DNA from 3 places in the Streptomyces sp. NPDC056160 genome. Region 1 is predicted to be linked to each of the others. Evidence: riboswitches for the same ligand, from Rfam matches in the RefSeq annotation. Region 1 holds a riboswitch; each other region holds the start of a gene.

Region 1 (9,973 bases):
CGTATCGACGTCCTGGTCACCAAGGACAGCGGGGGAGCGGCCACCGCGCCCAAGCTGACGGCCGCCCGGGAGGCCGGGCTGCCGGTGGTCATGGTGCGGCGGCCGGCCGTGCCCGGGGGCGTCCCGGTCGCCACCGGCCCGGAGCAGGCGGTGCGGTGGCTCGGCGAGCTGACCGGCGGGCCCGTTCCCCCAACCGGCGGCTGACCCCACGCCGCCCCGGCGGCCTGGCTCGCCCGGGACGCGGGGCCCACCGTGCGTGGTGCGGAGGGCCCCGCGTCCCGGCTCATGCCTCCGGGTAGCGGCGGGGTGTCCAGACGACCTCCTGGCCGTCTGCGCGCCGTACGACCCGCGTCTGGGACGAGCCGACCAGCAGGATCGTGCGCATGTCGACCTCGGCCGGGTCCAGGGCGGCGAGCCGTACGATCCGCACCCGCTCGCCGGGGCCGCCCACGTCCCGTGCGACCACCACGGGCGTGTCCGGTGACCGGTGCTCCAGCAGCAGGTCGCGGGCCTTGCCGACCTGCCACGTACGGCTGCGCGAGCCCGGGTTGTACAGGGCCAGCACCAGGTCGGCGGAGGCCGCCGCGCGCAGACGCTCGGCGATGACCTCCCAGGGCTTGAGCCGGTCGGAGAGGGAGAGCGTGGCGTAGTCGTGGCCGAGGGGGGCGCCGGCCCGGGCCGCGGCGGCGTTGGCCGCGGTCACGCCCGGCAGCACCCGCACCGGCACCTCGGCGTACTCGGGCCGGGCGGCGGCCTCCAGGACGGCCGTGGCCATCGCGAAGATGCCGGGGTCGCCGCCGGACACGACGGCCACCCGGCGTCCGCGCCGGGCCAGTTGCAGCGCGAACTCGGCGCGCTCGGCCTCCACCCGGTTGTCCGAGCCGTGCCGGAGCTGGCCGGCGCGCTCGGGCACCCGGTCCAGGTAGGTGGTGTAGCCGACCAGGTCGTCGGCCGCGGCCAGCGCGCCCCGCGTCTCGGGGGTCAGCCACAGCGGCCCGGCCGGGCCGGTCCCGACCACGACCACCTCGCCCCGCTCCCGCACCGGGCGTTCGGCGTCGACGCGGCTGGGCAGCACGGCCACCGAGAAGTACGGCACCGAATCCGCGTCCATGTCCGCGAACGCGCCGACCCGCTCCCCGGGCATCGTGGCCCGCTCGACGTACCGGGCCTCTTCCAGCCGCCCCGAACCCTCCAGGGCGCGCCGCACCTTGGGGAAGGTGCGGCCCAGCTTCATCACGACCGCCGAGTCCGTCGCGGCCAGCCGCGCGGTCAGCTCCTCCTCGGGCAGGGTGCCGGGCAGGACGGTCAGCACCTCCTCGCCCTCGACGAGCGGGGTGCCCAGGCGGGCCGCGGCGGCCGAGACGGACGTGACACCGGGGATCACCTCCGTCTCGTAGCGGTCGGCGAGCCGCTTGTGCAGGTGCATGTAGGAGCCGTAGAAGAGCGGGTCGCCCTCGGCGAGGACCGCGACGCTGCGGCCGGCGTCGAGATGGGCGGCGAGCCGCGCCGACGCCTGCGCGTAGAACTCCTCCAGGGCGCCCCGGTAACCGCCGGGGTGGTCGGTGGTCTCCGTGGTGACGGGGTAGACCAGCGCCTCCTCGACGTGGTCGGCGCGGATGTGCCGGGCCGCGATCGAGCGGGCGATGGACCGGCCGTGCCGTGCGCTGTGGTACGCGATCACGTCCGCCCCGGCGATGGCCTCCACCGCGCGTACCGTCATCAGCGACGGGTCACCGGGGCCGAGCCCCACCCCGTACAGTCGCCCGCTCACTCCGCCTCACTCGCGATCGCGTTGAGCGCGGCGGCGGCCAGCGCGCTGCCGCCCCGGCGGCCCCGCACCACCAGGTGCTCCAGGCCCGAGGAGTGCGCGGCCAGCGCGTCCTTGGACTCGGCGGCACCCACGAAACCGACCGGCACGCCGATGACGGCGGCCGGACGGCCCGCGCCCTCCTCGATCATCTCCAGGAGCCGGAACAGGGCGGTGGGCGCGTTGCCGACGGCGACCACCGAGCCCTCCAGCCGGTCCCGCCACAGCTCCAGCGCGGCGGCGCTGCGCGTGGTGCCCAGCTTCGCCGCCAGCTCGGGGACGGCCGGGTCGGAGAGCGTGCAGAGCACCTCGTTGTCGGCGGGCAGCCGCTTGCGGGTGACGCCGCTGGCCACCATCTGCACGTCGCACAGGATGGGCGCGCCGGCCCGCAGGGCCTCGCGCGCGCGGGCCACCACGGACGGCGTGTACGCGATGTCGCGGACCAGGTCGACCATCCCGCAGGCGTGGATCATCCGGACCGTCACCTGGCTGACGTCGGCGGGCAGAGCCGCGAGGTCCGCCTCCGCGCGGATGGTGGCGAAGGACCGGCGGTAGATGGCCGCGCCGTCCTTCTCGTAGTCGTAGGGCGTCACGGTGTTCTTCTCGCTGCTCTCGGTGGTCGTGGTCGTACGGGTCATGAGGTGAACGCCGCCAGGGCGGCGGCGAGTTGACGTGGGTCGTCCAGGACGACGGAGGGGGCACGGGGCGCGGGCGCCGTGGCCGGCGCCTGGGAAGCCGGCGGTGCCTGGGACACCCGGGTCACCTGGTAGGTGCCGTCCTCGGTCGCGACCAGGTCGATCCGGTCGCCGGGGGGCCGTCCGCAACGCCGTTCGCAGCCGGACCAGTACAGGGGAAGGCCGCGCGGGCCGAGCGCGCCGAGCGAGGCGGTGGCGTCCGCCCGGACGTCGGCGTGCGCCTTGGCGCAGCCGGGCCGCCCCACGCAGGCACCCACCCGCGGCCAGGCCGAGCCGGGGCCGGTGACGAGACCGGTGGCGGCCAGTGCGTCGAGCGTGGCGGACGTATCGGGCACGGCGGGCGACGCGGTCCCCTCCGGTACGGGGACGACGACCCCGCGCCACGGCGTCAGACGCAGTTCGCCGCCCGCGCGGGCAGCGGTCCGCGTCAACTCCCGCCACTGGAGCGCCGTCAGACGGCCGAGCGGGACGTGCACCGACAGGGCACCGCCGCCGGCCCCGCCGACGGATCCGGGCGGCGGGCCCGCGCAGTGCGCGCTCTCCCGCGGCTGCGGCGCGCAGGCCAGTCCCTCGGCGGTCAGACGTCCGGCGACGAGCCGGAGCAGTTCGCCGGCGGGCAGCGGCACGTCACCGACCCGCCAGGCCCGCATCCCCTGCTCCCGCGCCGCCTCGACGACCGTCTCCGCCGCCGCCACCATCGCCCGCGGCACGTCACCGGCGGACAGGGCCAGCGCCTCGCCCGCCGCGCCGAGGGCGAGTTGCGCACCTTCGCCGCCGGTCGCCCGCACGGTCACGTCGGCGCCGAGCGCGGCCACGTCGCCGCGGCCGTCGTCGAGCGCGAACAGGAACCGCCCCGACAGCGCCCGCGCGGCCTCGCTCGCGCACAGGAGCGCGTCCAGAGCGGACAGCCAGGGGCGCACGTCCCGCAGGCCGCGGTCGTCCAGGGCGGACAGCGGCGAGGCGACCACGTTGCGCACCCGCTCGTGGCCGCGCGAGGGGAGCAGGCCCGCCGCTTCCAGCAGACCGGCGAGTTCGGGGCCGTGCTCAGCGCGCAGCCCGCGCAGTTGGACGTTGCCGCGCGAGGTCAGGTGCAGTGCGCCGTCGCCCAGGCGCCGCGCGGCCTCGGCCAGCGCCTCGGCCCCGCCGACGTCCAGCACGCCGCCGGGTACGCGGACGCGGGCCACCGCGCCGTCGTCCGCCGCGTGCAGCCGCAGCGTACCCGGGCACGCGTCGTCACGGTCCCGTCCGGCCGGGGCGGCCTGGGACGTCGGGGGGAGGGCAGCCGTGGACATGGCGGCGAGCATACCTACGATCACACCGCACGTATGCCCTGCCCTGCTACGACGGCCCTTACTATGCTTCTCGGCGGACCATCCGGTCCGCCATCGCCACGACGGCGACAGGGGAGGAAGCCCGGTGCGAATCCGGCGCGGTCCCGCCACTGTGAGCCCGGTTCCAGGAAGAACCGGGTGAGTCAGGAACTCCCCTTCTCCCGGATCTCGGCCCGTCCGAGCAGCGGAGACCCCCATTCCGACACCACCCGGGGCGTGGACACCCCGAGGAAGGCAGGACGCCGCATGTCGCACCCAGCCGGAGAACAGCCGCCGTCCCCCCGCATCCTGCTCCTGTCGACCTCCGACACCGACCTGCTCAGCGCCCGGGCCGCGGGCGGCCCCGTCCCGTACCGCTTCGCCAACCCCGCCCGTCTGGCCCTCGCCGACCTGCCCGCCCTCATGGCGGACGCCGACCTGGTCGTCGTACGCCTCCTCGGCGGCGTCCGCGCCTGGCAGGAAGGCCTCGACCTGCTGCTCGCCGACGGCCGCCCGGTCGTCGTCCTCACCGGCGAACAGGCCCCCGACGCCCAGCTGATGGCCGCCTCCAACGTCCCCGTCGGCATCGCCGCCGAGGCCCACGCCTACCTCGCCCACGGCGGCCCCGCCAACCTGGAGCACCTCGCCCGCTTCCTCTGCGACACCGTGCTGCTCACCGGGCACGGCTTCGAGGCGCCCGCGCCCGCCCCGAGCTGGGGAGCGCTGCCCCGCGAGGCCACCGGGCCCGCGGGCGGCCCGACCGTCGCCGTGCTCTACTACCGCGCCCACCACATGAGCGGCAACACCGGCTTCGTCCACGCGCTGTGCGACGCCGTGGAGGACGCCGGCGGGCGGCCCCTTCCCCTTTACGTGGCCTCCCTCCGGGCGCCCGAACCGGAGTTGGTCGAGGAACTGCGCGCCGCCGACGTGATCGTGACGACCGTGCTGGCCGCGGGCGGCACCAAACCCGCCGCGGCGTCGGCCGGCGGCGATGACGAGTCCTGGGACGCGGGCGCGCTCGCCGCGCTGGACGTGCCGATCCTCCAGGCCCTGTGCCTGACCGGCTCCCGCTCGGCCTGGGAGGAGAACGACGAGGGCGTCTCACCGCTGGACGCGGCCGGCCAGATCGCCGTACCCGAGTTCGACGGCCGTCTGATCACCGTGCCCTTCTCCTTCAAGGAGATCGACGCCGACGGCCTGCCCTCCTACGTCGCCGACCCCGAGCGCGCCGCCCGCGTCGCCGGGATCGCCGTGCGCCACGCGCGGCTGCGCCGCATCCCGCCCGCCGGCAAGCGCCTCGCCCTGGTCCTGTCGGCCTACCCGACCAAGCACTCCCGCATCGGCAACGCGGTCGGCCTGGACACCCCCGCCAGCGCCGTCGCCCTCCTGCGCCGTCTGCGCGCCGACGGCTACGACCTCGGTGACGGCGACGTGCCCGGGCTGGCCTCCGGCGACGGCGACGAACTGATCCGCGCGCTCATCGAGGCGGGCGGCCACGACCAGGACTGGCTCACCGAGGAACAACTGGCCCGCAACCCGGTACGCATCCCGGCCGCCGACTACCGCCGCTGGTACGCCGGCCTCCCCGAGGAACTGCGCACGGCCGTGGAGGAGCACTGGGGCCCGGCACCCGGCGAGATGTTCGTCGACCGCAGCCGCGACGCGGACGGCGACATCGTCCTGGCGGCCCTGCGCTTCGGCAACGTGCTGATCCTCATCCAGCCGCCGCGCGGCTTCGGCGAGAACCCCGTCGCCATCTACCACGACCCCGACCTGCCGCCCTCCCACCACTACCTCGCCGCCTACCGCTGGATCGCCGCCGCGCGCGACGAGGGCGGGTTCGGCGCGGACGCGATGATCCACCTCGGCAAGCACGGCAACCTGGAGTGGCTGCCCGGCAAGAACGCCGGCCTGTCGGCGGCCTGCGGACCCGACGCGGCCCTCGGCGACCTCCCGCTGGTCTACCCCTTCCTGGTCAACGACCCCGGCGAGGGCACCCAGGCCAAGCGCCGCGCCCACGCCACGCTCGTGGACCACCTCGTCCCGCCGATGGCCCGCGCCGACTCCTACGGCGACATCGCCCGCCTGGAACAACTCCTCGACGAGCACGCCCAGATCGCCGCCATGGACCCGGCCAAGCTGCCGGCGATCCGCGCCCAGATCTGGACGCTCATCCAGGCGGCCCGCCTCGACCACGACCTCGGCCTCGAAGACCGCCCGGACGACGACGGCTTCGACGACTTCCTGCTCCACGTCGACGGCTGGCTCTGCGAGGTCAAGGACGCCCAGATCCGCGACGGCCTGCACGTCCTGGGCGCCGCGCCGCAGGGCCCCCAGCGGGTCGACCTCGTCCTCGCCGTGCTGCGCGCCCGGCAGATCTGGGGCGGCACCACCAGCCTGCCGGGGCTGCGCGAGGCCCTGGGCCTGGACGAGTCCGCCGCCACCCGCACCAGCGCGGACGCGGCGGAGGAGAAGGCCCGCGCACTGGTCCAGGCGATGGAGGACGCCGGCTGGGACCCGTCCGCCGTCCCCACCGAGCACGGCGAACAGGTCCGCGCGGTCCTGGAGTTCGCCGCCCGCGAGGTCGTACCCCGCCTGGCCGGGACCACCGCCGAGATCGACCACGTCATGCACGCGCTGGCCGGCGGCTTCGTCCCGGCGGGCCCCTCCGGGTCCCCGCTGCGCGGCCTGGTCAACGTCCTGCCGACCGGCCGCAACTTCTACTCCGTCGACCCGAGGGCCATCCCCTCCCGCCTCGCCTGGGAGACCGGACAGGCCCTCGCCGACTCCCTCCTGGAGCGCTACCGCACCGACCACGGCGAGTGGCCCGCGTCGGTCGGCCTGTCCCTGTGGGGCACCAGCGCCATGCGCACCGCGGGCGACGACGTGGCCGAGGCACTGGCGCTGCTGGGCGTCCGCCCGGTCTGGGACGACGCCTCCCGTCGCGTCACCGGCCTCGAACCCGTCCCCGCCGAGGAGCTGGGCCGTCCCCGCGTCGACGTCACCCTGCGGATCTCGGGCTTCTTCCGGGACGCCTTCCCGCACACCGTCGCCCTCCTGGACGACGCCGTACGACTGGCCGCGGGCCTGGACGAGCCCGCCGAGGCGAACCACGTACGGGCGCACGTCCAGGCGGACCTGGCGGCCCACGGCGACGAACGCCGCGCCACCACCCGCATCTTCGGCTCGCGGCCCGGCACCTACGGAGCCGGCCTGCTCCAGCTCATCGACTCGCGCGACTGGCGCACGGACGCCGACCTGGCCGAGGTCTACACCGTCTGGGGCGGCTACGCCTACGGGCGGGGCCTGGAGGGCCGGCCGGCCCGCGAGGAGATGGAGACGGCCTACCGGCGCATCACGGTGGCGGCGAAGAACACCGACACCCGCGAGCACGACATCGCCGACTCCGACGACTACTTCCAGTACCACGGCGGCATGGTCGCCGCCGTCCGCGCCCTGCGCGGCACCGCGCCCGAGGCCTACATCGGCGACTCCACCCGCCCCGAGACGGTCCGCACCCGCACCCTCACCGAGGAGACCTCCCGCGTCTTCCGCGCCCGCGTCGTCAACCCCAAGTGGATCGAGGCGATGCGCCGCCACGGCTACAAGGGCGCCTTCGAACTCGCCGCCACGGTGGACTACCTGTTCGGCTACGACGCCACGACCGGCGTGATCGCCGACTGGATGTACGACCGGCTCACCGAGGCGTACGTCCTCGACCCGGCCAACCGCGAGTTCCTGCGGCAGGCCAACCCCTGGGCGCTGCACGGCATCGCCGAACGGCTCCTGGAGGCGGAGTCGCGGGGGATGTGGGCCAAGCCCGACCCGGCCGTGCTGGAGGAGCTGCGGCAGGTGTACCTGGAGACGGAGGGACACCTGGAGGGCGAGGACTGACCCGGCGCGGGGAGCCGGGAATCCGGGTCCGGCGGGGCGGACCGTGAGCGGGCGCCCCGCCGGAGAAGGACGGCGTGGGAGCGCCGGCGGACGCGGTCGCCGAGTCGTGCGGCTCGTCCGCCCGATGTCCGCCGCCGAGGAACACGGCGGCGGCCCGCTGCTCGCCCCTGACCGCCGCGTCACTCCGGGGGGCCGCGGAAGGAACCACGCACGGCGCGCAGGGCGTCCCCCTGTGCGCACCGCGTTGTCGTCAGGGCTCGGTCATCGGGGGACACGGTCATGGTTCATCACGGGGGAACGCCCACGGCGCCCGCACGCCGTTCACGCGGGCGGGGCTGCCTGCCGAGTCTGCTCACCCTCGCGGTGGTCATCGGCCTCGGGTTCGGGGCCTCGGAACTCTTCGGACACGACGGCTCGTCGTCCTCGTCCTCCTCCTCGTCCGGGTCCCACCACTCGGGGGACTGGAAGGCGGGCGACTGCGGCGGACCCGACCCCGACGACGCGCCGGACGGCTACAAGGCCTACGGCTGCGGCGACTCCCACGCCACCTTCAAGGCCGTCGCGGTCATGGACGGCAGCATCCTGCCCGACTCCATCCAGTGCCCGGGCGGCACGGACGTCATCATCCGGGTGAGCGTCTCCTTCGGTTCGGGCAGCCGCAAGGGCGGCGGCATCCACACCAAGACGGTGTGCGGGCGCAACCTGTCGGCGGACCACCCCGGGGACCCGGGCGCCGGCGGCGGCCAGTTGGTCAAGGGCGACTGCGTGACCTCCACGGCCAGGGAGGTGCCGTGCACCTCCCAGGGCTCGCAGACCTACAAGGTGCTCGCCCTCGTCGAGGGCCGCGCGAAATGCCCCTCGGGTACCACCGAGCCCATGGAGCTGACCATGGCGATCGGCAGGCCCTATGACACGATCTGCGCGGCGAAGGCCTAGATCGGCAGCGGAGGTCGCACGAGGTGCGTCATCAAGTTCACCTGTCCGCCGGGCTGTCCCTGCGTCCCTGGGCGCCCTCCGACGCCCGCACGGTGCTGCGGGCGTTCGCGGAACCCCTGATGGAACGGCAGGCCGACGCGCCCGTCGCCACGTTCGCGGACGCCGAGCGGTGGATCGAACGCAGGCGCGGCCAGTGGCGCCGGGAGAGTGCCTACGCCTTCGCCGTCACGGACGCCGCCGACGCCGCGCTCGGCGGGGTCGCGGTCGGACGTCTTGACCCGCGGCACGGCACCGGGTGGATCTCCTACTGGACCACCCCCGCGGCCCGGGGAAAGGGCGTGGCGACCCACGGCTGCCGCGGGCTCGCCCAGTGGTGCTTCACCGAACTCGGGTTGTTCCGCCTGGAGCTGGGGCATCGCACCGACAACCCGGCGTCCTGCCGGGTGGCGCTCGCCGCGGGCTTCGCGACCGAGGCGCTCCAACGGCAGAAGCTCGCCTGGGACGGCGTCCGCCACGACGTGGAGACACACGCGCGACTCGCCACCGACCCGCAGCCGGCATAGCCGCGAAGCCGCCTCGGACGCGGCCCGAAGGTCAACCCGGCCCGGGACGGCCCGGCTCAGCGGCCGATGCGGGTGCGGTGCGCATGATGCGCGACCTGGCCTCCGCCGCACGCCGCGCCGGCACCCTGTTCGCCAGGAAGGACGGCCGGGTCGCCGCCCAGTGGCCGGGCCGTGCCACGAGAGCGTGGACGAGGCACCGGTCGAGGAGCTGCACCAGGTGGAGGCCGACATCCTGAGCGCTCCCGGCGACGCGGCCGCCGTCGTCCCGCGTGCCCGCGGCTGAACGGATCGGGGCACCGGAATCGAACGGCGGCACAGCGCGGCAAGGCGCCCGGCATGCCCGTGTGAGCCCTGTACGCGCCCCCGCCCGTACGGCAAGAATGCGCCGTGCCGGACGGGCGGACGACCGAGGGACCGGCCGCCCGGCACCCTACTCGGAGGAAGGCAGGTCGGCCGCGGTGCTGTTGCGTCTGCCCACATCGGTGTCCGAAGCACGGCGGTGCGTGGCCGAAGGGGCCGTCCCGGTAGGCGGGGCGACCTTGGTGTGGGCCACCTGGCAGCGGGACGGATTCCCCGAACAGGCGATGTCGTTGCGTGAGGTGGCGCAGGCCAACGTCGTCGGCCGCGAGACGCTGGGCGCCGCGGTGGTCCTGCACCGGATCGACGAGCGGGTGCCGGAGGTGCTGCGCCGTGCGGCCGCCGGCGTCGGCACCGGCGCCGTGCGACGGTCGGCGACGGTCGGCGGCAACCTCGTGGGCAGCACGTTGC
Region 2 (9,973 bases), on a different contig from region 1:
GAAGTTGAAGGCCTGGCCCAGTTCGTCGGGCCGGGCGTACAACGCGCGCCGCGCGTCGGGGACCCAGGCCTCGGCGACCGCCGTGCGGGGCGGCGTGTAGGCGTCGAAGATCTTGCGCCAGTCGCGGTAGATCTCGTAGACCTCGTCGCGGTCCCAGTACGGGTGGCTGCCCGGCTCGACGTGCGGCAGCGCGTCCTCGCCGGTGGCCCCGATGCCGCCGACGTCGCGCAACGGCTCGTCGAGGTCCTTGACCAGGGCGTGCGCCACGTCGACGCGGAAGCCGTCCACCCCCCGGTCCGACCAGAACCGCAGGGTGGTGCGGAAGTCGGCGCGGACCTCCTCGTCGCGCCAGTCGAAGTCCGGCTGCTCGGGCGCGAACAGGTGCAGGTACCACTGCCCGTCGGGCACGCGCTGCCAGGCGCTGCCGCCGAAGACGGACTGCCAGTCGGTGGGGGGCAGTTCACCGTGCGCGCCGCGCCCGTCGCGGAAGACGTACCGGGCGCGGGCGGCGGAGCCCGGTCCGGCCCGCAGCGCCTCCTGGAACCAGCGGTGCCGGTGCGAGGAGTGGTTGGGGACGATGTCGACGATCACCTTCAGACCGAGGCGGTGCGCCTCGGTGACCATCGCGTCGAAGTCGTCGAGGGTGCCCAGACGCGGGTCGACGTCCCGGTGGTCGGCGACGTCGTAGCCGCCGTCGGCCAGTTCGGAGGGGTAGAACGGACTGAGCCACACGGCGTCCACGCCGAGGGCGGCGAGGTGCGTCAGCCGCTGGGTGACGCCCCGGATGTCACCGAGTCCGTCCCCGTCGGCGTCGGCGAAGCTGCGGGGGTAGACCTGGTAGACGACGGCCTGCCGCCACCAGTCGGGACTGCGGGAGGACAGGTCGGGCGGCACGTCGTCGGTGCGGTCGGTCACGCGGTCTCCTCTTCGTGCGTCGGAGCGACACAGAGAATCTGTCCAGATCCGCGGAAAAGCGAACACGTGGGGTGGTACCTGGGCACAGGGGGCGACCGGCGGGGCGCGCCGTCACCCCGGTGCCGGCGTCAGTCCGTGTCCGCCGCGCAGTGCTCCAGGAGGTGCCGTACGTCCTCGTCCACCAGGCGGTAGCGCACCACGCGGCCCTCCTTCTCGCCCTGGACGGTGCCCGCCGCGCGCAGCAGGCGCAGGGCCTGGGAGACCGCCGGGTCGTTCATGCCGGTGGCGACGGCGAGGTCGGAGACGGCCAGTGGGCCGGTGCGGTGCAGGGCCAGCAGCAGGGCGAGCCGCTTGGGGTCGGCCAGCAGCGAGAAGCGCTCCGCCCACGCGCGGACGTGACCGGGCTCCCCGATCGCCGCGATGGCGTCGCACACCCGGTGGCCGTCGATGGTGCGGCGGTCCGAGCGGTCGGCAGGGACGAGATGCATGCCCCCATCCTCGCAGGCACCGATGTGTGATCTTCCGTACCTGCGCAGGTATGCAGCTATGCAGACGACGGTCCCTCCCTCTACCGTGGGCGGGCCGTGGTGCTCGGGAAGTCGGTGCGAAGCCGACGCGGCCCTCGCCACTGTGATCGGGGAGTTCCCCTTCCGTCCGGCATCCGCCGGGCCACTGGTCGCACGACCGGGAAGGCAGGGAGGGAGGACGTACGGACCCTAAGCCAGGAGACCGGCCACGGCAGCTCACGAAGTGATCCACGAGGTGCTGGAGCGTGATACCGGATGACCCTGCCCAAGCCTGCCCCGACGCCGGCCGCCGCCCCCGGGGGGCCCGCCCCCGCGGCGACCTTCCGCTGGCGCCGTGAGGACACCCTCAAGACCGCGGGCCTGATGGCGGTGATAGCCGCCCTGCACGTCGTCGCCTTCGGCATCCTGTTCCTGCTCGTCGTCCCCGAGCACTACCAGGTCGGCAGCAAGGCCTTCGGTATCGGCCTCGGCGTCACCGCCTACACGCTCGGCATGCGGCACGCCTTCGACGCCGACCACATCGCCGCCATCGACAACACCACCCGCAAGCTGATGGCCGACGGCAAGCGGCCGGTCTCGGTGGGCTTCTGGTTCGCGCTGGGCCACTCCAGCGTGGTGGTGGCCATGGCCGCGCTGGTGGCGGGCGGCGCCCAGCTCGCGGGCACCCTGATGAACGACGACTCCCGTACGCACCAGACGCTCGGCATCGTCGGCACCACCGTCTCGGGCACCTTCCTCTACCTGATCGCCGCCCTCAACCTGGTCGCCCTCGCCGGCATCCTGAAGGTGTTCCGGGCGATGCGCGCGGGCACCTACGACGAGCGGGAGCTGGAGGCCCACCTGGACTCACGGGGGTTCATGAACCGGATCCTGGGCCGCCTCACCAGGTCGATCTCCCGGCCCGGCCAGATGTACCCGCTCGGCTTCCTCTTCGGCCTCGGCTTCGACACCGCCACCGAGGTCACGCTGATGGTGATGGCCGGCTCCGGCGCGGCGGCCGGACTGCCCTGGTACGCGATCCTCTGCCTGCCCCTGCTGTTCGCCGCCGGCATGAGCCTGTTCGACACCCTGGACGGCACGTTCATGAACTTCGCCTACCAGTGGGCGTTCTCCAACCCCGTCCGCAAGGTGTTCTACAACCTGACCATCACCGGCCTGTCCATCGCGGTCGCCTTCTTCATCGGCACGATCGAGCTGGTCGGCGTCCTGCACGACAAGCTCGACCTGAGCGACACGGTCACCGGCTGGATCGCCGGACTCGACCTCGACCACGTGGGCTACGTCATCGTCATCCTGTTCGTGGTGGTGTGGGCGGCGGCGCTGGCGTACTGGAAGGTCGCCAGGGTCGAGCAGCGCTGGGCGGTGGGGGCCGGAGCGGGGGAGGCGGCCGACTAGGGCGTGTTTCGAATGTAGCGCCGTCCGCCCGGAGGGCGGGCCCCGCGGCGTCCGGTGCGTGCGATCGCAAGGCGGAGGGTCGTCCGCGTACCGGGCGTACGTGGACGATCCCGACAACGCGGCGAGCGCGCGTGCCAGACGCCGCGGGGCTGGGGGCACCTCCCGGCCGAAGGCCGGGGGAGGGACTTTCGAAACACGCCCCGGCCGGACCGTGGTGCCGAAGGCACGTAGGAGCGTAGGGCGGGGACGTCACGCGTTCCGGGTGTCCTCGGCTTCCTGCTGCCGCAGGGAGGGGCAGCCGTCCTGCTCGGACGTCCCGAGGAACCGCTCGGCCCAGCCGCCCAGTTCCTGGAGGGCCGGCCTCAGGGCCTCGCCCGCGGGAGTGAGTTGATAGGAGACGCGCAGGGGCGGGCCGGCGTCCACCTCACGGCGGACCAGGCCGGCCTCCCCGAGTTCGGCGAGGCGGTCGGAGAGCATGCGCTCGCTGATCCCGCTGACGGCGCGGCGCAGTTCGGCGAAGCGGCCGGGACCGCTCATGAGGCTGGCGAGGATCACGCCGTTCCAGCGTTTGCCGAGAAGCAGGAAGACGCGTTCGACCGCACCGCCCGCCGCCGAGCACTGCCCCGCGTCCTGTCGCTCCACTGTCATGCGCCCATGGTACCGCCCACCGCTCATTTACTACGAAAAAGTGGGGTACTGTAATTTCGTAAGCAGCTGAGGAAGCTGACATACGAATCCGGGTGCCTCCGCACGCCCGGACCACCCCCGCCGTGCCCCGCGCGGCCCACCCGAGGAGCACCTTCCATGGCCGTCCTGCTGCACATCGACTCGTCCCTCTTCCCGCTGGAGAACTCCGGCTCGCGCCGGCTCACCGACGCCTTCCGCAAGACCTGGCAGGAGGCGCACCCGCAGGGCAGCGTCATCTACCGCGACCTGGCCGCCGACCCGGTGCCGCACCTGGACGCCGCCACCGTCACCGCCGAGTCCCTCCCCCCGCTGCGCGAGGAACTCATCGCCGAGTTCGAGAAGGCCGACGTCCTCGTCATCGGCGCCCCCATGTACAACTTCACGATCCCCTCCACCCTCAAGGCGTGGCTGGACCAGATCATCCTGGCCGGGCGCACCTTCGGCGAGGGCGTGCCGCCGTCCGGCAAGCGCGTCGTGGTCGCGGCGTCGCGCGGCGGCTCCTACCGCCCCGGCACCCCGCGGGCCGGCTTCGAGCACGACACCAACTACCTGGAGACGGTGCTGGGCGGCGGGCTCGGCCTGCAGGTCGAGGTCATCACGCGCGAACTGACGATGGCCCCGGTCAACCCCGCCATGGCCGCCCTGGTACCGCAGGCCGAGGAGTCGGAACGCGAGTCGCTGGGGCGTGCCGCCGAATCCGCACGGGAGCACGCCGCGCTCCTGGTCTGAGCCCCGAGGCCGGCACGCTCCGGCCCGCTCGCTCCGGCCCGCTCGCTCCGGCCCGCTCACCCGGAAAGGTGCTTCACGATGTCCACGCGCGCCACCGCGCACCTCATGGCGGCGCGCGGCCCTCACCCTCACCGCGACGGGCACTGCCCGGGCCGCCCTCTCGCTGCCCGTCGCCGAGCGCCGGACCGGCACCGCCAGGACAGCGGCCACTCGATCAAGGCCGACAGCAGCCAGGTCTCCCCCGAGCGTCGTGGCCGACCAGCACTACGTGCACACCGCCGGCGTGGCCGACGGCACCGTCCGTCGAACCCGGCGCCGGGCTCGGTGCGCCGGGTCCGTACGGTGTCGCGGCGCCGATCAGGAGGCCACCAGCAGCACCTTGCCGACGTGGGAACTCTCCTCCACCAGCCGATGGGCGGACGCGGCCTCCCGCATCGGCACCTCCCGGTCGACGACCGGCCTGACGTGCCCCTGAGCGAACAGCGGCCACACGTGCTCGCGGACGGCCGCCACGATGGCCGCCTTCTCGTCGAGCGGACGGGCTCGCAGCGAGGTCGCGCTGACCGCTGCCCGCTTGCCCAGCAGGGCGCCGATGTCCAGTTCGGCCTTGGTGCCGCCCTGCATGCCGATGATCGCTAGCCGCCCGTTGACGGCGAGGGCCCGGACGTTGCGGTCCAGGTACTTGGCGCCCATGTTGTCCAGGATGACGTCGGCGCCGGCCCCGTCCGTGGCCTGCCGGATCTCCTCGACGAAGTCCTGCTCCCGGTAGTTGATCAGGATGCCGGCGCCCAGTTCGGCGCACTGGTCCAGCTTCTCCTTGGTGCCCGCCGTGACCGCGACCCGCGCGCCGGCGGCCTTGGCCAGCTGGATCGCCATGGTGCCGATGCCGCTGGAGCCGCCGTGCACGAGCAGGGTCTCGCCGGGGCGGAGGTGGGCGACCATGAAGACGTTCGACCAGACGGTGCAGGTCACCTCGGGCAGGGCCGCCGCCTGCTTGAGGTCCACGCCCGGCGGGACGGGCAGCAGCTGGCCGGCCGGGACGGCGACCTTCTCGGCGTAGCCGCCGCCCGCGAGGAGCGCGCACACCTCGTCGCCGACCGCCCAGCCGGACACCCCCGGCCCGAGGGCGCTGATCCGGCCGGAACACTCCAGGCCGGGGTAGCGGGAGGCGCCGGGCGGCGGGTCGTAGTGGCCCTGGCGCTGCATGATGTCGGCCCGGTTGACGGCGCCGGCCACCACCTCGACCAGCACCTCGCCCTCGCCGGGGACGGGATCCGGCACCTCGTCCCACACCAGCGCCTCGGGCCCACCGGGTTCGGGAATCGTGATCGCATGCATGGGGCCGACGCTACTCCTCGCCCGGCCCCGCGCCGCGGGCCCCGGCCCGCGCGCGTGCCGCGGGTCGGCCCGCCGGTCGCGGGGTGGTGCGCCGGTCGCGGGGTGGTGCGCCGGTCGCGGGTGGGTGCGCAGGTCGCGTGCCGTGCGCGCGGGCCCCGAGGTCAGTCCAGCGGCAGCGGGCGGGTGTCCGGGGTGACCTGGGTGCCGGGGGTGGCCCGGACGATCGTGATCAGGCGGTCCGTCAACTGCAGGGACGCGGCGGCCGGATCGTCGTACCCGAGGACCCGGTGGCCGCGGACGACGCTCACCACGAGGTCGTCGATCTCACGTGGACTGCGGCCCGCCTCGGCCTTTATGACGGGCCGTTCGACGATGTCCAGACCGCTGCCCTGCTGGATGATGTCCTCCATGACCATGCCGGCGGCGGGGCTGAGCACGGAGAGGCCCAGCAGCCTTCCCGCCGCGCTCGCGCTGGTGATCACGGCGTCCGCCCCGGACTGCTTGAGCAGCGGGGCGTTCTCCTCCTCCCGCACCGCGGCGACGATCTTCACCGCCCGGTTGAGCTGCCGGGCCGTCAGGGTCACCAGGACGGCCGTGTCGTCCCGCTGCGTGGCGATGATGATCTGCCGCGCCCGCTGGACCTCCGCCCGTTTCAGCACCTCGCTGCGGGTGGCGTCGCCGACGATGCCCGCGTATCCCTCCGCCGTGGCGGCGTCGATCACCTTGGCGCTGGGGTCGACCACGACGACCTGCTGCTTCTTCAGCCCGGTCGCGCAGACGGTCTGGATCGCCGACCTTCCCTTCGTCCCGAAACCGATGACGACGGTGTGTTCGCGCAAGGTGGACCTCCAGCGGCTCAGACGCCACTCCTCGCGGGTGCGCTCGGTGAGGACTTCGAGCGTGGTGCCGACGAGGATGATCAGGAACAGCACGCGCAGCGGCGTGATGACGAGGATGTTGGTGAGCCGGGCGCTGTCGCTGACGGGCGTGATGTCGCCGTACCCGGTGGTGGAGAGGGTCACCGTCGCGTAGTACGCCGCGTCGAGGAGGTCCACGGAGCTGTCGGCGTTGTCGTGGTAGCCGTCGCGGTCGGCGTAGACGACCACGACGGTCACGACGAGTACGAGCAGTGCCATGGCCAGTCGTTTCCCGACCTGGCGTATGGGACGGTCGACCACTTTCCTCGGGAGTTTCACCCGATGGGTCACGAGATGTTCGTCCGCCTGGCGGGCGATCGCGTCATGGCCCGGAAGTTTCACGTGAAACACACTCCGATTCCGGCGGCGGCCCAGGGCAGATCCAGCAGTTCGGCTTCCTGGCCGGCGCGGAGACCGCCCGGCGGTACGACGGCCAGCGCGTCGGACGCCGCGACACCGCGCAGCATGGCGGGGCCGTTGTAGTGCAGCGGGACCGCGTGATCACCCCGCAGGACGACGGGGACGAGCCGGGTGTCGCCGGGGTGCCCGTGCACCCCGTCCCGCAGCGGCAGCGTGTACGGCTCCGGGGCCGGGCGCGCGGCGAGGGTGCGCAGCAGCGGCTCGGCGAGGGTGAGCAGACCGGAGACGGCGGCGAGGGGGTTGCCGGGGAGGCCGACGAGGTGCTGGTTCTCCTTGGTGCGGGCCAGGAGCATGGGATGGCCGGGGCGCACCTGGACGCCGTTCACCAGCAGCTCGGCGTCCATGCGGCGCAGGGTGGGGCGGACGTGGTCGACGGGGCCGGCGGCGGTCCCCCCGGTGGTGACGACGAGGTCGGCCTCGGAGCGGGTGAGCGCCCGGTGCAGGGCCTTGGCGTCGTCGCCGATCCGCCGCACCCCGGCCACCTCGGCGCCGAGGGCGCGCAGCCACGGCGGCAGCATCGGACCGAGCGCGTCCCTGATCCGGCCGTCGTGCGGCAGGCCCTCGGTGAGCAGTTCGTCACCGAGCACGAACACGTCGACCCGGGGCCGGGGCACGGCGGTGAGGGCGTCGTATCCGGCCGCGGCGGCCAGGCCCAGCACCGCCGGGGTGACCAGGGTGCCGACGGGCAGCAGCTGGTCGCCGGTGCGGCACTCCTGGCCGCGGGCGCGGATGTCCTGGCCGTGGCCCGGGTCGCGGACGGAGTGCAGCTTTCCCTTGGCGTCCGTCCGGCCGTGCTCGGTGCGCAGCACGGCCGTGGTGTCCTGCGGGATGCGGGCGCCGGTCGCGATCCGTACGGCCTCGCCGTCGGTCAGCGGCTCGGGCTGCGCGTGCCCGGCCAGGGAACCGCCCTCGCGCACGTCCCACGGCCCGGGTCCCGCGACCGCCCAGCCGTCCATCGCGGAGGTGTCGAAGGAGGGCAGATCGGTGAGGGCGGCGAGGGGACCGGCCAGGACCAGGCCCAGGGCCGCGTCCAGGGGGACCGAGACGGGGGAGCGGCGGGCGGCGGCACGGACGGCGCGGGCGGCGATCTCACGGGCCGCGGGCCAGGCGACGGACTGCGCGTGACCGTGCGGGCCCGTCTGCGCGCCGTGCGTGTGCGGGGCCGTGGCGGGGCCGGTTCCGGGGCCTGGACCGTGCCCGGCCGACTGTGCCCCGCAGGAGGTACGACCGCCTGAGGGGTGACCGGAGAGGCCGTGGCCCGGGGTGGCGTGACCGGCGGATGCCGCGCCGCCGGGGGCCGACGTGTCACCGTGGCCGTTGCCGGCGCCGTTGCCGTTGCCGGGGAAGTGGCCGGCACTCTCGTTCACGAGCGCGAGCGCCTCCTCGACGTCGAGGTCCTCGGCGTCCTCGCCCGTTCGCACACCGCGGGCCGTCATCCGGCGTCCGGGCGCGTGTCGGGCGTGGCATCGGGGGCCACGTCGCCCTGCGCCCCCGCACTGCCCGTGCTCTCCTCGTCCGCCCAGCGCAGGGCCAGTGCCGCGGCCTTGCGGGCGGCCTCGGCGACCGCTTCGGGGCCCGCCCCGGCCCGGGCGGCGGCGTAGCCGACGAGGAAGGTGGTCAGGGGCGCCGCGGGCCGGGCCACTCCGTGGGCCGCGTCACGGGCGAGATCGAGCAGTACGGCGGTGTCGACGTCCAGGTCGATGCCCAGTTCGTCCTTGACTGCGGAAATCCATTCATCCAGCACGTGCCCATGCTCCCTGATGCGTGCCCTGGCGGTGGCGATGTCGTCCCAGGTGTCGCAGTCGAAGGAGGCTACGTCGTCCGGGACGCGGGTGAGGTCGAGTGCCGCGGTCAGCCGGCGCAGGGGCAGACCGGTGAGGGCGCCGTGTTCCCGGGTGAGCGCCGTCAGTTCGCGGCGCAGCGCGGGGGCGCGGTAGGCCGCCACGAGCGGCTGGTCGCGGCCGTCGGCGTCGGTGAGCAGCACTCCGTCGGCACTCCCCGCGTCCAGGGCGGCGAGCAGGTGCCGCACCGCGTCCGGCCGCAGGAAGGGCAGGTCGGCGGAGAGGACGACGACCAGACCGGCCGTGGTGTGGCGCAGACCCGCGGCGAGCGCGGCGAGCGGACCGCCGCCGGGCGGGTCCTCGCGCGCCCAGCGCACGGGCCGCGCCGTGGGCCGGGGGCCGGCCACGACGACGGTGGTGCGCGCCCCGGCGCAGGCGCCGAGCACCCGGTCGAGCAGGGTCCGGCCGCCCACGCGCACACCGGGTTTGTCCGCGCCACCGAGCCGGCGCGCCTCTCCCCCGGCGAGCACGACGGCGTCGTGGTCCGGCGGCGGGTCGCCGAACGGGACGTCCCGGGCGCCGGAATGCTCGTAGGCGGTCACCCTCCGAGTATGCGTCCCGCCCGTGACCGTGAGGAACGCGGGCGGGTCGTGGGGCCCGCCGGGCGCACTGGCGTCACAGGGTGCGCAGCAGCACCGCCGGCTGTTCCACGCAGTCCGCCACGTAGCGCAGGAATCCGCCCGCCGTGCCGCCGTCGCACACCCGGTGGTCGAAGGTGAGCGAGAGCTGGACGACCTGCCGGACCGCCAGCTCGCCCTCGTGCACCCAGGGTTTGGGGACGATACGTCCGACGCCGAGCATGGCCGCCTCGGGGTGGTTGATGATCGGGGTGGAGCCGTCGACGCCGAACACGCCGTAGTTGTTCAACGTGAAGGTCCCGCCGGTGAGTTCCCCCGGCGTGAGCGTGCCGGCCCGGGCCGCCTCGGTGAGCCGGGCGAACTCGGCCGTCAGCGCCTCGGCACCGCGTGCGTGCGCGTCCTGCACGACGGGCACGACGAGCCCGCGTTCGGTCTGCGCGGCGAAGCCCAGGTGGACGTGGTCGAGTCGGACGATCTCCCGGGCCTGCGTGTCGACCGTGGAGTTCAGCTCCGGATGACGGGCGAGGGCCGCGGTGCAGATCCGGGCGAGGAGGGCGAGCAGGGAGATCTTCGGGCCGCCCGCGGCGTTCATGGCCGCCCGGGCGCGCAGGAGTTCCGTCGCGTCG
Region 3 (9,973 bases), on a different contig from region 1:
GGGCGAAGGCGCCCTTGACCATGTAGCCGAGCATCTCGGTGTTGCCCATCTCGACCACGTCGGGGGACTTGTCGGTGGCGAGCACCGCGTCCAGCTTGGTGTTCTTGTCGGGCCAGCCGTAGTACTCGTGCTTGATCTTCAGGCCCGGGTGCTTCTTGACGACCGCGTCGTCGGCCGCCTTGACCAGGTCCGGCCAGTTGTTCTGCGCGTCGACGGTGAGCCAGACGGTCAGCTCCTTGGCGTCGGTCCCCTTCGAGCCCTCGTTCTTGTCGTCACCGCCGCCACACGCCGCGATGGAGACCATCATGCCCGCGATACCGATCGCAGCAACCAGCTTGCGCTTCACGCCACCCTCCTCAGGGATGCCACAAACCCCCCTGCCTCCCCGCGGTTGTAGTGACAAGTGGAAGCGTCAGCGCACACCGCCCATGGGGCCGGGACCTGGACCAATGGTGTAGACCAGTACGGGGAGCTTGGCCCAGACCAATAGGGCTGTCAAGGGTGCGCCGACCTGCTCAGCTGCTCCGTTATGGGACCGCGATATGCAGGGACCTTTCATTGCGCATGCGGTCAAACGGACGTCTCCGCTCCACTGGACCACCGGCCGTCACTTCCCGCTGGCAGCAGGCCTGTTCGCGTGGACCACCCGCACCGCGGGCGGACGATGGACTAGACCAGCCGGAGTCACGGCGGTATACAGAGGAGATCACGGAGCGTGCGGGTGGACACCCGACACAAGAAGCCGTGCCACGATGTGAGCCGTGGCCGACGGGACGTCGGTCGCTTCGGCACTGGAGCCGGGAAGGCAGAGCATGAGCACCGACGTCAGCAGTGCGGAGAACGAGGGTGGGGCGACCGTCCGTACCGCGCGCGTGCCCAAGTACTACCGCCTGAAGAAGCACCTGCTCGACATCACCCAGACGCAGTCGCCCGGAACCCCCGTGCCGCCCGAGCGGACGCTGGCGGCCGAGTTCGACACCTCGCGCACGACCGTGCGCCAGGCGCTGCAGGAACTGGTCGTCGAGGGCCGGCTGGAACGCATCCAGGGCAAGGGCACCTTCGTCGCCAAGCCGAAGGTGTCCCAGGCGCTGCAACTGACCTCCTACACCGAGGACATGCGCGCCCAGGGCCTGGAGCCGACCTCGCAGCTGCTGGACATCGGGTACATCACCGCCGACGACCGGCTCGCGGACCTGCTCGACATCACCACCGGCGGCCGCGTCCTGCGCATCGAGCGGCTGCGCATGGCCAACGGCGAGCCGATGGCCATCGAGACCACGCACCTGTCCGCCAAGCGCTTCCCCGCGCTGCGCCGCAGCCTCGTGAAGTACACCTCCCTCTACACCGCCCTGGCCGAGGTCTACGACGTCCACCTCGCCGAGGCCGAGGAGACCATCGAGACGTCGCTGGCCACCCCGCGCGAGGCGGGCCTGCTCGGCACCGACGTGGGCCTGCCGATGCTGCTGCTCTCCCGGCACTCCCAGGACCGCACGGGCCAGCCCGTGGAGTGGGTGCGCTCGGTGTACCGCGGCGACCGCTACAAGTTCGTGGCACGGCTCAAGCGCCCGATGGACTGACCTCCCGGGCCGCCGGACCGGCCCCGCCCGCCGCGCACCCCGCCCCCGCGGCCGGTGCCCGGACGGCGGCCGGGAAGCACCCGGGCGGCGGCCGGGCGAGGGACGCGCAACCGGTATGCGGACAAGGGGTTCCGTTCACTTGTCACCGTGACCTAGATTGCCTGCGCAATCGCACGGCTGACCAGCGAGGGGACGGAGCCGACATGTCAGATGGGCCAGGAGTGGGCAAAGGGGTGGTGACACCCCTGCGGGTGGTCATCGGCCTCTGCCTCGTCGCGCCGTTCGTGGCGATGCTGTGGGTCGGTTCGTACGCCAAGGTGGGGCCCACGTTCATCGGCATCCCGTTCTTCTACTGGTACCAGATGCTGTGGGTGGTCATCTCCACGGTCCTCACGGTGATCGCCTACCGGCTGTGGCAGCTCGACCAGCGTGGTCGCCGCTCGGCGGACACCGCCTCCCCGAAGGGCGGTGCGACCCGGTGAAGGACGGCGTCAACGGCGTCGCGCTCGGCGTCTTCATCTTCTTCTTCCTGCTCGTCACCGTCATGGGGTTCCTGGCCGCGCGCTGGCGCCGGGCGGAGAACGAGAGCCTGGACGAGTGGGGTCTGGGCGGCCGGTCGTTCGGCACGTGGATCACGTGGTTCCTGCTCGGCGGCGACCTCTACACCGCGTACACGTTCGTGGCGGTGCCCGCGGCGATCTACGCGACCGGCGCGGCCGGGTTCTTCGCGGTGCCGTACACGATCCTGGTCTACCCCCTGATCTTCACCTTCCTGCCGCGGCTGTGGTCGGTCTCGCACAAGCACGGGTACGTGACGACGTCGGACTTCGTACGCGGCCGGTTCGGGTCCAAGGGCCTGTCCCTGGCGGTCGCCCTCACCGGCATCCTCGCCACCATGCCGTACATCGCGCTCCAACTGGTCGGCATCCAGGCGGTGCTCGACGTGATGGGCGTGGGCGGCGGCGAGAACACCAACTGGTTCGTGAAGGACCTGCCGCTGCTGATCGCCTTCGGCGTGCTGGCGGCGTACACGTACTCCTCGGGACTGCGCGCCCCGGCGCTGATCGCGTTCGTCAAGGACGCGCTCATCTACATCGTCATCGCGGTCGCGATCATCTACATCCCGATCAAGCTGGGCGGCTTCGACGACATCTTCGCCAAGGCCGCCCACGCGTTCAGCCAGACGAATCCGGCCACCGGCAAACCACGCGGCGCGGTCGTGCCGGGCGAGGCGAGCCAGTGGACCTACGCCACCCTCGCCCTCGGCTCCGCGCTCGCCCTGTTCATGTACCCGCACTCGATCACCGCCACGCTGTCCTCGCGCAGCCGTGAGGTGATCCGCCGCAACACCACGATCCTGCCGCTGTACTCGCTGATGCTGGGCCTGCTGGCGCTGCTGGGCTTCATGGCGATCGCGGCGGGCGTGAAGGTCCAGAACGGGCAGCTGGCCATTCCGCAGCTGTTCGAGGACATGTTCCCGGACTGGTTCACCGGCATCGCCTTCGCGGCGATCGGCATCGGGGCGCTGGTCCCGGCGGCGATCATGTCGATCGCGGCGGCGAACCTGTTCACCCGCAACATCTACAAGGACTTCATCAAGCCGGACGCGACGGCCGAGCAGGAGACCCGGGTCTCCAAGCTGGTCTCGCTGCTGGTGAAGGTGGGCGCGCTGGTCTTCGTCCTGACCATGGACAAGACCGTGGCGATCAACTTCCAGTTGCTGGGCGGCATCTGGATCCTGCAGACCTTCCCGGCGCTGGTGGGCGGCCTGTTCACCCGCTGGTTCCACCGCTGGGCACTGCTGGCCGGCTGGGCCGTCGGCATGGTCTACGGCACGGTCGCGGCCTACGGGGTCGCCTCGCCGACGCAGAAGCACTTCGGTGGCTCGGCCAAGGAGATCCCGGGCATCGGCGAGATCGGCTACATCGGCATGACGGCGTTCGCCCTGAACGTCGTCGTCTCCGTCGTCCTGACCTTCGTCCTGAAGGCGCTGAAGGCCCCCGAGGGCGTCGACGAGACCAGCCCGCAGGACTACACCGCCGACGCGGGTGACCCCGGCGTCGCGGTCGAACTCCCGCCGGCCACGGCGGGCAGCGCTCACTGAGCTGCCGGAACCAGGGCACGGGCCGCCGGGAAGACCGGCGGCCCGTTGTCGTACCCGTGCGGCACACTCGGCCCCATGGACCTCGTGATCAGGCCGGCCGAGCCCGGCGAGTACGACACCCTCGGTGAGATCACCGCCCAGGCCTATCTCCAGGACGGGCTGCTGGACTTCGGGGAGAGCGACCCCTACCTGAGCGAGCTGAGGGACGTCGCCAAGCGGGCGGCCGCCGCCGAGGTGCTGGTGGCCGTGGCGGACGAAGCGGTGCTCGGCGGAGTCGCGTTCGTGCCGTCCGGCGGCGCCATGGCCGACATCGCCGGACCCGGCGAGGCCGAGATACGCATGCTCGCGGTCGCGCGCGCCGCACGCGGCCGGGGCGCGGGTGAGGCGCTGGTGCGGGCCTGCCTGGACCGGGCGCGGGCCACCGAGGGCTGTGCGCGCCTCGTGCTGTCAACCCAGCGCACCATGCACGCCGCCCACCGCCTCTACGAGCGCCTGGGCTTCGTCCGCACCCCGCAGCGGGACTGGAACCCGCTGCCGGACCTGGACGACATCACGCTGCTCACCTACGCGTTGGCGCTCTGACAGCGACCGACACCCTCCGCAGTCGACGCGACACATCCCAGGCACAACATATGGGGGTGGCTTCCGCACCCGGCACAAGATGTATGCTCATGCTCGCTGTCGTCGCAGGGGAATCCGGTGCGAATCCGGAACTGTCCCGCAACGGTGTACTCGTACACATATGCCCTCAAGGCCGTGTACGAGCGTCAGTCCGAGGACCTGCCGACAGTGCGCCCGGCCGTCCGGTCCGGGTGCCTGACGTCCGGGCCTCGTGGAATGGGCCGGTGGACGCGGCGCCGTGTGCGCTCGTGTGCTGCCCCCTGCCCTCGGCGAGGCCCCGTGCCGAGCGAGGGAGAGCCCCAAGTGACCATCGCGCCAGCCGATCCGGCCTCAGCCACGGGCCTGGAGAACGACGGTCCCGGTGCCGCGCTGCTGCGGACCCTGACCGAGCTGACCGCCGACCTCCCCGACGCCGACCCCGGCCGGGTCGCCGCCGCCGCGCTGCGCGGCCGGTCGGCGCACGCCGACGAGGCGGAGCTGCGGGAGCTGGCCACCGAGGCGGCGGCCGGGCTCATCTCCGAGGACCCCGCCTACTCGCGGCTGGCCGCCCGTCTGCTCACGCTCTCCATCCGCGCCGAGGCGGCCTCGCAGGGCGTCACGTCCTTCACCGAGTCGGTGGCCACGGGCCACCGCGAGGGACTGATCGCCGACCGGACCGCCGCGTTCGTCCGCCTGCACGCCGCCCGCCTGGACGCGCTGGCCGACCCGGCCGCCGACGACCGCTTCGGTTACTTCGGGCTGCGCACCCTGCACAGCCGCTACCTGCTGCGGCACCCGATCACCCGCAAGGTGATCGAGACGCCACAGCACTTCATGCTGCGGGTGGCCAGCGGGCTCGCCGAGGACGACAGCCCCCGGGCCGTCGACGAAGTCGCCGCGCTCCACGGGCTCATGAGCCGCCTCGACTACCTCCCCTCCTCCCCCACGCTCTTCAACTCCGGCACCCGCCACCCCCAGATGTCCTCCTGCTACCTGCTCGACTCCCCCAAGGACGAGCTGGACAGCATCTACGACCGCTACCACCAGGTGGCCCGGCTCTCCAAGCACGCCGGCGGCATCGGCATCGCCTACTCCCGCGTCCGCTCGCGCGGCTCGCTGATCCGCGGCACCAACGGGCACTCCAACGGCATCGTCCCGTTCCTGAAGACCCTCGACGCGTCGGTGGCCGCCGTGAACCAGGGCGGCCGGCGCAAGGGCGCGGCGGCCGTCTACCTGGAGACCTGGCACTCGGACATCGAGGAGTTCCTGGAGCTGCGCGACAACACCGGCGAGGACGCGCGCCGCACCCACAACCTGAACCTGGCGCACTGGATCCCGGACGAGTTCATGCGCCGCGTCGACGCCGACGGGCAGTGGTCGCTGTTCTCCCCGGCCGACGTGCCTCAACTGGTGGACCTGTGGGGCGGGGAGTTCGACGCGGCCTACCGCGCGGCCGAGGCGGCCGGGCTCGCGAAGAAGACCCTGCCCGCCCGTGAGCTGTACGGCCGGATGATGCGCACCCTCGCGCAGACCGGCAACGGCTGGATGACCTTCAAGGACGCCGCCAACCGCACCGCCAACCAGACGGCCGAGCCGGGCCACGTCATCCACTCCTCGAACCTCTGCACGGAGATCCTGGAGGTCACCGACGACGGCGAGACGGCGGTCTGCAACCTCGGCTCCGTCAACCTCGGCGCCTTCGCCGACCCCGAGCGCGGGGACCTCGACTGGGAGCGGCTGGACGAGACCGTCCGCACGGCCGTCACCTTCCTGGACCGGGTCGTCGACATCAACTTCTACCCGACCGAGCAGGCCGCCCGCTCCAACGCCCGGTGGCGGCCGGTGGGCCTGGGCGCGATGGGCCTCCAGGACGTCTTCTTCAAGCTGCGGCTGCCCTTCGACTCGCCCGAGGCGAAAGCGCTGTCGACCCGGATCGCCGAGCGGATCATGCTCGCCGCCTACGAGGCCTCCGCCGACCTCGCCGAACGGAACGCCCCGCTGCCCGCCTGGGAGAAGACCCGCGCCGCGCGCGGTGTGCTGCACCCCGACCACTACGACGTGGACCTCGCCTGGCCCGAGCGCTGGGCGGCCCTGCGCGAGCGGATCGCCGCCGTCGGCATGCGCAACTCACTGCTGCTGGCGATCGCGCCGACCGCCACCATCGCCTCCATCGCGGGCGTCTACGAGTGCATCGAGCCGCAGGTCTCCAACCTGTTCAAGCGCGAGACGCTCTCGGGCGAGTTCCTCCAGGTCAACTCCTACCTGGTGCGCGACCTCAAGACGCTCGGCGTGTGGGACGCCCGTACCCGGGAGGCGCTGCGCGAGGCGAACGGCTCGGTGCAGGACTTCGCGTGGATCCCCGAGGACGTGCGGCGGCTGTACCGCACGGCGTGGGAGATCCCGCAGCGCGGCCTGATCGACATGGCCGCCGCCCGTACCCCGTTCCTGGACCAGGCGCAGTCGCTGAACCTGTTCCTGGAGACGCCGACCATCGGCAAGCTCTCCTCGATGTACGCCTACGCCTGGAAGCAGGGCCTGAAGACGACGTACTACCTGCGCTCGCGACCGGCTACCCGGATCGCCCGCGCGGCCCGGGCGCAGACCCCCGCCGCCGTCCCCGTCCAGCAGGTCGCCGACCCCGACGCGGTCGCCTGCTCCCTTGAGAACCCCGAGTCCTGCGAGGCATGCCAGTGATGACCAGCACCCGAAACACGAACCTGCTCGACCCGGGCTTCGAGCTGACCCTGCGCCCCATGCGCTACCCCGACTTCTACGAGCGCTACCGGGACGCGATCAAGAACACCTGGCACGTGGAGGAGGTCGACCTCCACTCGGACGTCGCCGACCTCGCCAAGCTCTCCCCCGGCGAGCAGCACCTGATCGGCCGGCTGGTCGCGTTCTTCGCGACGGGCGACTCGATCGTCGCCAACAACCTGGTACTCACGCTCTACAAGCACATCAACTCGCCCGAGGCGCGCCTGTACCTGAGCAGGCAGCTGTTCGAGGAGGCCGTGCACGTCCAGTTCTACCTGACGCTGCTCGACACCTACCTGCCCGACCCGGACGACCGGGCGGCGGCCTTCGCGGCCGTGGAGAACATCCCGTCCATCCGGGAGAAGGCCGAGTTCTGCTTCAAGTGGATGGACTCGGTGGAGAAGCTGGACCGGCTGGAGACCAAGGCGGACCGCCGGCGCTTCCTGCTCAACCTGATCTGCTTCGCCGCCTGCATCGAGGGGCTGTTCTTCTACGGCGCCTTCGCCTACGTCTACTGGTTCCGCAGCCGCGGCCTGCTGCACGGCCTGGCCACGGGCACCAACTGGGTGTTCCGCGACGAGACGATGCACATGTCGTTCGCCTTCGACGTGGTGGACACCGTCCGCAAGGAGGAGCCGGACCTCTTCGACGACGGGTTGGAGCAGCAGGTCACCGACATGCTGCGGGAGGCCGTCGAGGCCGAGCTGCAGTTCGCGCGCGACCTGTGCGGTGACGGCCTCCCGGGCATGAACACCGACTCGATGCGGCAGTACCTGGAGTGTGTGGCCGACCAGCGTCTGACGCGGCTCGGTCTCGCTCCGGTGTACGGCTCCGAGAACCCCTTCTCCTTCATGGAGCTGCAGGGGGTTCAGGAGTTGACCAACTTCTTCGAGCGGCGTCCGTCGGCGTACCAGGTGGCGGTGGAGGGCACCGTCGACCTGGACGAGGACTTCTGAGCCTTCTCGCGCCGCGCCTGTGCCTCGCGGTACTCCTGGTCCCGGTGGGCCTGCTGTGCCTGCCTGATGCTGCGGTCGATGCGCTTGTCGCGCAGGACTCCGAGCATCGAGGGCAGCGCCATCAGGACCAGGAGTCCGAAGGTGGCGGCCATTCCGATCAGGGCTTCTGTCTGGTCTGCGTTCATGCACACCACTCTCGCGCCGGGCACGCCCGTGCGTGAGTGGCAGGACTGCCGCAGACCTTCAAATTCCTGCCACTTGCGAGGCACACTGGTGGCATGTTGCAGAACGTGGCGGCCGTCCTGCTGGACGGCGTGCATCCCTTCGAGCTGGGTGTGGTCTGCGAGGTCTTCGGCATCGACCGCAGCGACGACGGACTCCCGGTGTACGACTTCGCGGTGGTCTCCGCCGAGGGGCCGTCGCTGGGCACCCATGTCGGCGGTCTGAGCGTCGCGACCCCGTACGGACTCGACCGGCTCGACGAGGCCGACCTGATCGCCGTCCCCGCCGGGAACGACTTCGCCAGCCGGGTGTACCCGCCCGAGCTGCTGGCCGCCCTGCGCCGGGCCGTGGACCGGGGCTCGCGGGTGCTGAGCGTGTGCTCCGGGGTGTTCGTGCTGGGCGCGGCCGGGCTGCTTCAGGGGCGGCGCTGCGCCGTGCACTGGCACCACGCGGCGGAACTGTCCCGGCAGTACCCGCACGCCACCGTCGAGCCGGACGTGCTCTACGTCGACGAGGACCCGGTGATCACCTCGGCCGGCACGGCGGCCGGCATCGACGCCTGTCTGCACATCGTGCGCAAGGAGCAGGGGCCGGAGGTCGCGAACAAGATCGCCCGGCGGATGGTGGTGCCGCCGCACCGCGACGGCGGGCAGGCGCAGTACATCGAGCGTCCGCTGCCCAAGTCCCGCTGCGACACCGTGGGCGAGGTGCTGGTCTGGATGGAGCGGCACCTCGGCGAGGAGGTCACGGTCGAGCAGCTCGCCGCCCGCGCCCACATGTCGCCGCGCACCTTCGCCCGCCGCTTCCAGCAGGAGACGGGCACGACCCCGTACCGCTGGATCCTGCGGCAGCGGGTGCTGCTGGCGCAGGACCTGCTGGAGGCCACGGACGAGACGATGGACGCGATCGCGGACCGGGCCGGGTTCGGCACGGCGGCGGCGCTGCGGCACCAGTTCGTCCGCGCGCTGGGCACCACGCCGAACGCCTACCGGCGTGCGTTCAGGGGCCCGCAGGCCGCCTGAACGCACGCTCGCCGGTGGGCGGGCGGTGTCAGCGGGGCAGGGCGTTCAGCAGCAGGCGGCGCGGGCGCAGCGTGATCCCGATGCGCGGCCTGGGGTCGGAGCCGGGCGCCTGCTCGAAGCGGTAGGCGCCGGCGATCGCGGCCGTGAGCAGCGTGAGTTCGGCCATCGAGAAGTGGTCGCTCGGGCACTTGCGGTTGCCCACGCTGAACGGGCTCATCGCGTGCTTGGGGACCTCCTTGGCCCGCTCCGGGAGCCAGCGGTCCGGGTCGAACTCCTCGTGCCGGTCGTAGGAGCGGTGGTCGCGCTGGATGGCGTACGGGCTGTAGATGACGTCCGCGCCGGCCGGGATGCGCCAGCCGCCCAGCTCGGTGTCGGCGACCGTGCGGCGGGTCAGAATCCAGACCGCGGGATAGAGCCGCATTGTCTCCACGACGACATTCGCTGTGTACCTCAGTTTTCGGACGTCGTCGAATGCGACGGGCCGGTCACCGACCACGGTTTTCACCTCGTCGCGGATCTTGTCGCCGAGATCCGGGTGCTCGGTGAGGACGAGAAGCAGCGACATGACCATGGAACCGACAGTTTCGCTGCCCGGCGTGAGTATCGCGATGACCTGATCGTGGATCTCCTGCTCCCCAATAGGCTCGCCATTCTCGTCCTTCGCCTCCAGCAAAGCCGTCAGCAAATCGTCCGGTTTTTGACCGCTTGCCCGGCGGTCGGCGACGATCTCGTCGACCA

Evidence for each region. A riboswitch is a leader RNA that binds a small molecule or an ion and turns the genes downstream of it on or off. The one in region 1 is predicted to bind cobalamin.
Region 2: another riboswitch for cobalamin. It lies ahead of ACFC02_RS30050 (HoxN/HupN/NixA family nickel/cobalt transporter); the one in region 1 lies ahead of cobN (cobaltochelatase subunit CobN).
Region 3: another riboswitch for cobalamin. It lies ahead of ACFC02_RS17800 (ribonucleoside-diphosphate reductase subunit alpha); the one in region 1 lies ahead of cobN (cobaltochelatase subunit CobN).

Annotation. Positions count from the first base shown of each region.
Region 1 is NZ_JBHJUW010000082.1:5,932-15,904, reverse strand. Features, by position in the region: gene ACFC02_RS26665 (cobalt-precorrin-6A reductase) at 1-204, shown strand, start outside; gene ACFC02_RS26660 (precorrin-2 C(20)-methyltransferase) at 284-1,771, opposite strand; gene ACFC02_RS26655 (precorrin-8X methylmutase) at 1,768-2,445, opposite strand; gene ACFC02_RS26650 (cobalamin biosynthesis protein CobG) at 2,442-3,806, opposite strand; cobalamin riboswitch at 3,852-4,007, shown strand; gene cobN (cobaltochelatase subunit CobN) at 4,080-7,706, shown strand; gene ACFC02_RS26640 (hypothetical protein) at 7,986-8,642, shown strand; gene ACFC02_RS26635 (GNAT family N-acetyltransferase) at 8,666-9,205, shown strand; gene ACFC02_RS26630 (FAD binding domain-containing protein) at 9,664-9,973, shown strand, end outside.
Region 2 is NZ_JBHJUW010000102.1:21,484-31,456, reverse strand. Features, by position in the region: gene ACFC02_RS30060 (glycoside hydrolase family 13 protein) at 1-915, opposite strand, end outside; gene ACFC02_RS30055 (ArsR/SmtB family transcription factor) at 1,044-1,403, opposite strand; cobalamin riboswitch at 1,484-1,668, shown strand; gene ACFC02_RS30050 (HoxN/HupN/NixA family nickel/cobalt transporter) at 1,698-2,837, shown strand; gene ACFC02_RS30045 (winged helix-turn-helix transcriptional regulator) at 3,087-3,485, opposite strand; gene ACFC02_RS30040 (FMN-dependent NADH-azoreductase) at 3,642-4,253, shown strand; gene ACFC02_RS30035 (NAD(P)H-quinone oxidoreductase) at 4,611-5,591, opposite strand; gene ACFC02_RS30030 (potassium channel family protein) at 5,753-6,850, opposite strand; gene ACFC02_RS30025 (molybdopterin molybdotransferase MoeA) at 6,847-8,364, opposite strand; gene ACFC02_RS30020 (NTP transferase domain-containing protein) at 8,361-9,311, opposite strand; gene ACFC02_RS30015 (dihydrolipoamide acetyltransferase family protein) at 9,385-9,973, opposite strand, start outside.
Region 3 is NZ_JBHJUW010000042.1:35,468-45,440, forward strand. Features, by position in the region: gene ACFC02_RS17775 (extracellular solute-binding protein) at 1-346, opposite strand, end outside; gene ACFC02_RS17780 (GntR family transcriptional regulator) at 813-1,577, shown strand; gene ACFC02_RS17785 (DUF3311 domain-containing protein) at 1,781-2,059, shown strand; gene mctP (monocarboxylate uptake permease MctP) at 2,056-3,681, shown strand; gene ACFC02_RS17795 (GNAT family N-acetyltransferase) at 3,757-4,263, shown strand; cobalamin riboswitch at 4,317-4,484, shown strand; gene ACFC02_RS17800 (ribonucleoside-diphosphate reductase subunit alpha) at 4,606-6,975, shown strand; gene ACFC02_RS17805 (ribonucleotide-diphosphate reductase subunit beta) at 6,975-7,991, shown strand; gene ACFC02_RS17810 (hypothetical protein) at 7,904-8,176, opposite strand; gene ACFC02_RS17815 (helix-turn-helix domain-containing protein) at 8,270-9,235, shown strand; gene ACFC02_RS17820 (cytochrome P450) at 9,264-9,973, opposite strand, start outside.